2 linked regions of the Phreatobacter stygius genome follow. The main gene of each other region encodes a partner of the protein of the gene in region 2 in a complex. Links are inferred from orthologs where the notes say so. Each region holds a gene or a part of one and is shown on either strand. Other genes may lie near its edges.

Region 1 (3,918 bases), 750 kb from region 2 along the record:
GCGTGAGCGCGCCGAGCGCCATCAGCGCGAGCGGCGTCAGAACCATCGAGATGATGACGATGGCGGTCAGGATGGCGTTGGCCTGGGCGTCGATCAGGCCGGTGCTGCTTGCCGCCGCATAGAGCACGAAGGCAAATTCCCCGCCCTGCGCCATCATGACGGTGCGCTCGAGCGCTTCGGCATGGTCGGATTTGAGGATGCGAGCCACCGCATAGATGCCGGCCGCCTTGGCCACAATATAGGCAGCCACGTAGGTCGCGACGGTCGTCCACTCGGCGATGACGACCGATAGGTTGAGCGACATGCCGACAGCCATGAAGAACAGGCCGAGCAGAATGCCCCGGAATGGTTCGACATCGGCTTCGAGTTGGTGCCGGAAGGTTGATTCCGACAACAGTACGCCGGCGAGAAACGCCCCCATTGCCATGGACAGGCCGCCGAGCTGCAGCGCCAGCGCCGAACCGAGGACGACCAGCAGGGCGGCCGCGGTCATCACCTCGCGCGCGCCGTAGCTGGCGAGCAGCCGGAAGAATGGATTGAGAAGATAGCGGCCGGCGACGATCAGTCCGGCGATCGCCGCGACACCGATGGCGACGGCGATCAGCCGGGAGGTCAGCCCGCCCTCCGGCGTGCCAGACACTGCCGGCGCCAGGAACACCACCAGCGCCAGCAAAGGCACGATGGCGAGATCCTCGAGCAGCAGGATGGAGACCATCTTCTGGCCGGTTGGTGTGGTGATTTCGCCACGCTCCTCCAGGGTCTGCATGACGATGGCCGTCGAGGTCATCACGAAGCCGGCGCCGGCGACGAAGGAGGCCGCGACCGGGAAGCCGCCGGCGATGCCCGCCGCGGTCAGCAAGGCCGAGCAGACGCTGACTTGCAGCACGCCGAGCCCGAAAATCTGCCGCCTGAGGCTCCACAGCCGCGCCGGACGCATCTCCAGCCCGATGATGAACAGGAACATCACCACGCCGAGTTCGGCGACGTGCAGGATCGCCGCCGGGTCGGAGAAGATTCTGAGGCCGAACGGCCCGATCACCAGACCGGCCGCGAGATAGCCCAGGATCGAGCCGAGCCGCATCCGGCGGAACAGCGGTACAGCGATGACCGCGGCCGCGAGCAGGGTCACGGCGGGCACGACAAAGGCGGTGGGAGAATGTTCGACGGCCATGCGCTCGCGATGTTCGGGGGAGGGAGACGGATCCTAACTTATGCGGCGCACGGCGCCTCGGCACCCTTGGTGTTTTCCCGAGGGTGCCACGTTGACTTCAGAGACAGGGAGGGAGTGGCCGCCGGGCTGGGTTCAGCCGGTGCCGCCGACCGTGATCTTTTCCATCTTGAGGGTTGGCTGGCCGACGCCGACCGGCACCCATTGGCCGGCCTTGCCGCAGGTGCCGATGCCGGTATCGAGGTCCATGTCGTCGCCGATCATGCTGACGCGCTTCATGTCGGCGGGGCCCGAGCCGATCAGCATGGCGCCCTTGACCGGCGCGCCGATCCGGCCGTTCTCGATCCGGTAGGCCTCGGTGCATTCGAAGACATATTTGCCCGAGGTGATATCGACCTGGCCGCCGCCGAAATTGACCGCGTAAAGCCCGTTCTTCACGCTGGCGATGATCTCGTCCCGGCTGTGTGCGCCGCCGAGCATATAGGTGTTGGTCATGCGCGGCATGGGCGTATGGGCGTAGCTCTCGCGCCGGCCGTTGCCGGTTGGCGCGACGCCCATCAGGCGGGCGTTCTGGCGATCCTGCATATAGCCGACCAGCACGCCGTCGGCGATCAGCACGGTGCGGTTGGAGGCGGTGCCCTCGTCGTCGATCGAGATCGAACCGCGCCGGCCGGACAGCGTGCCGTCATCGACCACGGTGACACCCTTGGCCGCGACGATTTCGCCCATCAGCCCGGCGAAAGCCGAAGTGCCCTTGCGGTTGAAGTCGCCCTCGAGGCCGTGGCCAACCGCTTCGTGCAGCATCACGCCGGGCCAGCCGGGACCGAGCACCACATCCATTTCGCCGGCTGGCGAGGGAACGCTGTCGAGATTGACCAGCGCCTGCCGGATCGCCTGGTCGCAGGCATATTGCCAGCGCCCCTCGGTGATGAACTCGGCATAGCCGGCGCGCCCGCCGAGCCCGTGCGATCCGGTTTCCTGCCGGTCGCCGGAGCCCGCGACCGCCGAGACGTTCAGCCGGACCAGCGGGCGGATGTCGCGATAGAGCCCGCCGTCGGCGCGCAGGATCTCGACCACCTGCCAGGAGGCGGCGAGCGAGGCGGTGACCTGCCGGACCTTGGGTTCCTTGGCCCGCGCATAGGCGTCGATCGTCTCCAGGAGCTTGACCTTGTCGGCGAAGGGCGGTCCGTCGAGCGGGTTGTCGTCGCCGTACAGGCGGACATTGGTACGCACGGGAGCCGCGGCGAGCGTGCCGGAATAGCCGCCGGCGACCGCGCGCACGGTTTCGGCGGCCCGCTTGAGTGCCGCCTCCGACACGTCCGAGGAATGAGCGTAACCGATCGCCTCGCCCTTGACGGCGCGCAGGCCGAAGCCTTGGGAATTGTCGGTTCCGGCCTGTTTCAGGCGGCCGTTGTCGAACAAAAGCGATTCCGACTGGCGGTATTCCAGGAACAGTTCGCCGTCATCGGCGCCCTCGAGCGCCTTGGCGACAATGGCGCGGGTGGCGGCGGCGTCCAGATCGGCGCGGGCGAGCAGTGAGAGATCGGTCATCGGGCGTTTCAAAGCATCGCAGTCCGCCAGCCGGCGGACTTTTCCATAGGCCATATGTAGGCGGGCGCACGGCTCGGCGCGAGCCGTCCGGCGCCGATCAGGGCAGGGCGGCGAACCCGTCCTTGAAGCCATTGAGCGAAACCGGCACGCCGATTCCTTCTTCCGGCGTCTGGAAAATGATGAAGGTGGCGGTCTGGCCGGCGGACAATTGATTGAGCAGGGTGTCTTCCATGACCACCTCGGCGACGCAGCCGGACGGCAGGCACCGGACGAAGCCGGCCCGCCCGACATCGGCATTGTCGATCTTCAGGCCCAGCCCCGAAGGCAGCAGCACACCGAGCGGCGCCAGCACGCGCAGCAGCCGTGCGCGACCGTCGGCGGTCTTCAGCGCAATGATCGTCAAGGCGACATTGGGCCGGTCTTCGGCGGCGACGTTCTGCACCAGCGCGCATTGCTCGGCGCGCGAGCCGGGTGGCGTATCGCAGCGGATCTGCCAGTCGCCATGGGTGGTCCTGACCGCGCCCTGGGCCAAGGCCGGTACCGTGGCGGCACCGACCAGCGCCGCCAGCGACAGGCCGAGCGCCGCGGCCATCTGTCCGAGGCCGGACCGTCCGGGCGACCGCATCGAGAACGGCTTGGTCATTGGTAGAGCTCCCAGAAGTTGGAATTCGCCGGAACGAAAGCCTGATCGAATCGCTGAGGTCGACGGTCGGACCTGCCCGCCGAGGCGAGGGACCATCCCACCGTAACCCTGTCAAGGCTAGGCGCCAAATGCCGGTACGTCATGCGGTTCAGGCAGGGGAATGTCGCCTTTCGGAGGATTTCACCGTGCCGTCGTCGAGTTTATAACGAGTTTAGGCTAGATGTGACCGGGGCGCCGCACAGGGCCCCATCGGTCGCATTGCGAGCATGGCGTTTTTGTGTTTCAAGGGGGCCGAAAGCCCCTCCTTTCACAGTGTGCGGCGTATCCCTTGACGGTGCGCGCCCGGCCGGAAAGTGAAGGGTCTTTGCCCGCGAGGCGGCGCCCGAACGGTGCGCAAGACGCGAATGGATGAACAAGATCGGGCTCGAAATCACTTATGTGTTCGAGCCAAGGATATGGAGCGGAAGAACATGCGTGAGGCGATGCGGAACGGCGCGTCGGCGGGACGGGGCGGGGCCATGGCGCTCCTGGGCGCCGTTGCGCTGCTCGGCGCCCT
Region 2 (4,109 bases):
GTGGAAATGGGCACAGTGCGGACAGGTGGCGGAGGCATATTCCACCATGGTCACGGCAGCGTCGGGGGCACCGAGAATGCAGTCGCCGAGCGGTCCGGGCACCATCAGCTGGGCGACATCCACCGCCGTCATGGCCGGATCGGGGCTCTGCGCAAAAATCTGGGCGCGCGCCGGAGAGCCCAGGCCGAAGAGCCCGGCTGATCCCATGACCGTGCCCATGACCGTGCGCATGAGCGCGCTTGTGAGCGCCCCTTGGGTCAGAATGCCGCGTCGCGATATCGGCATGGCCAAGACCTCCGCGGCCGTGGCATTGGTGCCGCCGGCCTCGGCCTCACACTGGCGACGCCGCATCGATCATGCAATGCATGGCCGCGTCCCGCAGGCCGCCTTGGTGGTCACGAGCGCGCGATGATTTCCCGTTCGCGATGGACCGCCCGTCCGGCCACCGCACCACCGGCCTTGCGGCGCATCAGCGCCATGGGCCGGCGCGCGCGCAGCGCCGAATGCCGGCGCCGGCGTGGCCCCGGCCGGCCGAGAACCACCTGGCCAAGCCGCTCGAAAGCCTCGCGGATGGCGCCGTCCGGCTCGATCACCAGCAGGGGCAAGGCAAATCTGCGCGCCCAGAGCTGCCATTGGGCGACCACGTCGTCGCCGTCGGTGGCGACGAACAGCGGCACGTTCAGGCTCGGGTCGCCATGGGCAAGCACGACCTCGACCTTGTCGGTGCCGTGGATCGCGCCGTCGCCGATCCTGACCGCGACACCGCGATAGGCCGTGACCGGCAATTGCAGCTTCATCCTGGCCCCGCCGACGGTTCTGCGGATGACCAGCCGGTCGTCGAAGAGGTCGATCGACCGGTCGCCGCTATCGGTGCCCTCGTCGGGGACGGAATAGCGGGCCGGAAGACGGGTGGGATCGAGGCACAAGGCCTCGATCCCGGCGGACGCTCCGCCTGGCACCGTTTGACGCAACACTTGCATGCTCCCTGGGGTCTTTGGCCGCTTGGTGAGCAGCTCTCGCCCCGTCGTTATCCCGACTGTCGCAGCATTTCTTGTCCGCGAGCTTAAGGCGAACGGTTAAGCGGAACTCAATCTGATCGGAAGATATGCAGTTGTTTTGCTATGCTTGAGAAAGGCTTCGCATGCTTGCTTTCGGAATGCTTGGGAGACGTGCTTTCGCAAAGCTTCAGAGGCAGGATGAATCAATCACTACCGGTTTCGGCCGGATTTGAATGGAAGGCTGCTCGCGCGATCGTGCGGCTCCGCCAAAGGCAAAACCTGCATGCCGCCTTGAATCGGCGCGCTCCGGTCCCTACACGAGAACGATCCTCCCGACGGCCACAGGCGTGCTCATGTCCGATCTTCTCGATACCGAGGTTCTCATCGACCAGGCGCGCCGCCTCGTCGCTGCTGCGCGCCGGGCCGGTGCCGACGCCTGCGACGTGGTCGCGGTGCGCGGCATCTCGGTCGGCGTCCAGATGCGCGACGGCCAGGTCGAGGCAACCGATCGGGCCGAGGGCGACGATATCGGCCTGCGCGTCTTTGTCGGCAGGCGCAGCGCTTCGGTTTCGTCCAACGATCCGCGCGAGGATGTGGCGGCCCTGGCGGAGCGGGCCGTGGCCATTGCCCGGGTCGCGCCGGAGGACCCGGTCGCCGGCCTGGCCGACCCGGCCGAGCTCGCCACCAGCTGGGCCGATCTCGACCTGCTCGATCCGGTGCTGGCTGATGTTGCCGAACTGGAAGGGCTGGCCCGCCGCGCCGAGGCCGCGGCGCTGGCCGTACCGGGCGTCAGCAAATCGGGTGGGGCGGGTGCCAATGCCGGGCTCGGCGGCTTCGCGCTGGTCACCTCGACCGGTTTCGAAGGCGCCTCTCTCGGCTCCTGGACCTCGTTCCAGATGACCGCCATTGCCGGCGAAGGCACCGGCATGGAGCGCGACTATGACTATTCCTCGGTCCGCCATCGCGCCGATCTCGCCTCCGCCGAGACGATCGGGGTTAGCGCCGGCGAACGCGCGGTCAAGCGGTTGAACCCGCGCAAGGTCGATACCCGCAAGGTGCCGGTGATCTTCGATCCGCGCACGGCGGCGAGCTTTCCAGGTCATCTCGCCGGCGCGGTCAACGGCCAGGCGGTCGCCCGCAAGACCTCGTTCCTGCGCGACAAGCTCGGCCAGCGCATCTTCAAGCCGGGGGTCGCCATCATTGACGACCCGCTCAGGCCGCGCGGCCTCGGCTCCCGGCCTTTCGATGGCGAAGGCGTCGCCGCCCGGCGCCTGGCGGTGATCGAGGACGGCATCCTGACGAGCTGGTTCCTGGATACGACGACGGCGCGCGAACTCGGCCTGAAGACCACCGGCCACGCCAGCCGCGGCGTCGGCGGGCCGCCGGCGCCGGGCAGCACCAATCTTCACCTGGCCGCCGGCACCGAGACGCCGGAGGCGATGATCCGCTCGATCAAGGACGGGCTTTACGTCACCGATATGATCGGCAGCGGCGTCAACATGGTCACCGGGGACTATTCCCGCGGCTGTTCCGGTTTCTGGATCGAGAACGGCGAACTGGCCTTTCCGGTGGCCGAGATCACCATCGCCGGCAATCTGGTCGACATGTTCCTGAACCTGACGCCGGCCAATGATCTCAGTTTCAGATATGGCACCAATGCGCCGAGCGTGCTGGTCGAAGGCCTGACCATTGCCGGACGCTGACGACCTGCAGCTGCGCGATCTCCTGGTCGCGCTCGCGGCCGAGGCGGGCGCGATCGCGCTCGACTTTGCCAAGCGCGGCATGAAGACCTGGACCAAGGCCCACGCCTCGCCGGTCACCGAGGCCGACATCGCCATCGACACGTTCCTGAAGGACCGCCTCGGCGCCGCCCGGCCGGATTTCGGCTGGCTTTCCGAGGAGACGGCCGACGATCCCGCGCGCCTCGGCAAGCGGCAGGTCTTCATTGTCGATCCGATCGACGGCACCCGCGCCTTTGCCGGCGGCCTGCCGGACTGGACCGTGTCGCTTGCCGTGGTCCGCGACGGCCGGCCGGTGGCCGCGGCGCTCGCCGAACCCGAGGCCCGCCGCGTTTTTGCCGCCGCCCTTGGCCATGGCGCCACCGTCGGTGGCCGGAGCCTTGTCGCAGGATCGCGCGAGACCCTGACGGGTGCCCGGGTCGCCGGGCCGAAGCCGATGGTGGAACAGGCGCAGCGGCAGGGCGCCATCGTGCTGCCGAAAATTCATTCGCTGGCGCTGCGCTTCGCCAAGGTTGCGGTCGGCGAGATCGATGCCGGCTTTGCCGGCGGCCAAAGCCATGACTGGGACCTTGCGGCGGCCGATCTTTTGGTGCACGAAGCAGGCGCATCATTGACCGGTTTCGACGGTGCAGTGCCCATCTATAACAGGCCCGCTCCCGTGCATGTTCCGCTCGTCTGCGCCGGGTTTCCGCTGCACGGGCTGCTGACGAGCACGATCCGATAGCGCGCTCGATCGGCCGCCGCGAACGGTCACGAATTGACGGAGTGACTGCCGCCATGGTCGGTACCAGTGAGACCAAGCAACTGCTGCATCTTGTCTTCGGCGGCGAATTGACGCGCCTCGACGGCACCGAGTTCAAGGACCTGTCGAAACTCGAGGTCGTCGGCATCTTCCCGAATTACGCCACCGCGCATGCCGCCTGGAAGGGCAAGGCCCAGCAGACCGTGGACAACGCGCATATGCGCTTCTTCATCGTTCATCTGCACCGCCTGCTCGATCCGGACGCGGCCTGACGCCGGCCAGCGGTCGCTCGCCCGATGTCCTTCCTGAAACGCTTCGGCCGGTCGGCGCGTGTCCGCTCGGCCGCGGGCTCCTTCCTGGCCGGCTATCTCAAGCTGGTCTGGAACACCGGCCGGTTCGCCTTCGACCCGCCCAATCTTTACGACTATGCCGACGCCAATCTGCCGGTGATCTTCGCCATGTGGCACGGCCAGCACTTCCTGACGCCCTTCGTGCGCAAGCCGGAATATCAGGCCGCCGTGCTGATCTCGCGCTCCACCGACGGCGAGATGAATGCGATCGCCGCCGAGAAGCTCGGCATCCGGACGATCCGCGGCTCGGGCGACCACCGCGGTCAGTTCGCCCGCAAGG

The links. Proteins that work in one complex are often made in the same cells at the same time.
Region 1: the proteins of E8M01_RS13035 (region 2) and tldD are in contact, whole or in part, in a solved structure (PDB 5NJ9), measured with the Escherichia coli proteins. The link is inferred for Phreatobacter stygius from one-to-one orthologs.

Annotation. Positions count from the first base shown.
Region 1 is NZ_CP039690.1:3,574,603-3,578,520, forward strand. The notes cover bases 512-3,318. They hold tldD (metalloprotease TldD), read right to left. Parts: upstream 2,720-3,318; coding sequence 1,304-2,719; downstream 512-1,303. Other genes in these bases: E8M01_RS16835 (monovalent cation:proton antiporter-2 (CPA2) family protein), read right to left, coding at 512-1,171; E8M01_RS16845 (invasion associated locus B family protein), read right to left, coding at 2,817-3,311. Also shown: more of E8M01_RS16835, read right to left, coding at 1-511; coxB (cytochrome c oxidase subunit II), read left to right, coding at 3,833-3,918. UniProt on the Escherichia coli protein: Metalloprotease involved in CcdA degradation. Suppresses the inhibitory activity of the carbon storage regulator (CsrA).
Region 2 is NZ_CP039690.1:2,821,122-2,825,230, forward strand. What follows is about bases 529-3,526. They hold E8M01_RS13035 (TldD/PmbA family protein), read left to right. Parts: upstream 529-1,351; coding sequence 1,352-2,701; downstream 2,702-3,526. Other genes in these bases: E8M01_RS13030 (DUF6101 family protein), read right to left, coding at 529-926; E8M01_RS13040 (3'(2'),5'-bisphosphate nucleotidase CysQ), read left to right, coding at 2,688-3,461; E8M01_RS13045 (DUF4170 domain-containing protein), read left to right, coding at 3,515-3,526. Also shown: E8M01_RS13025 (DsbA family protein), read right to left, coding at 1-285; more of E8M01_RS13030, read right to left, coding at 396-528; more of E8M01_RS13045, read left to right, coding at 3,527-3,751; E8M01_RS13050 (lysophospholipid acyltransferase family protein), read left to right, coding at 3,776-4,109.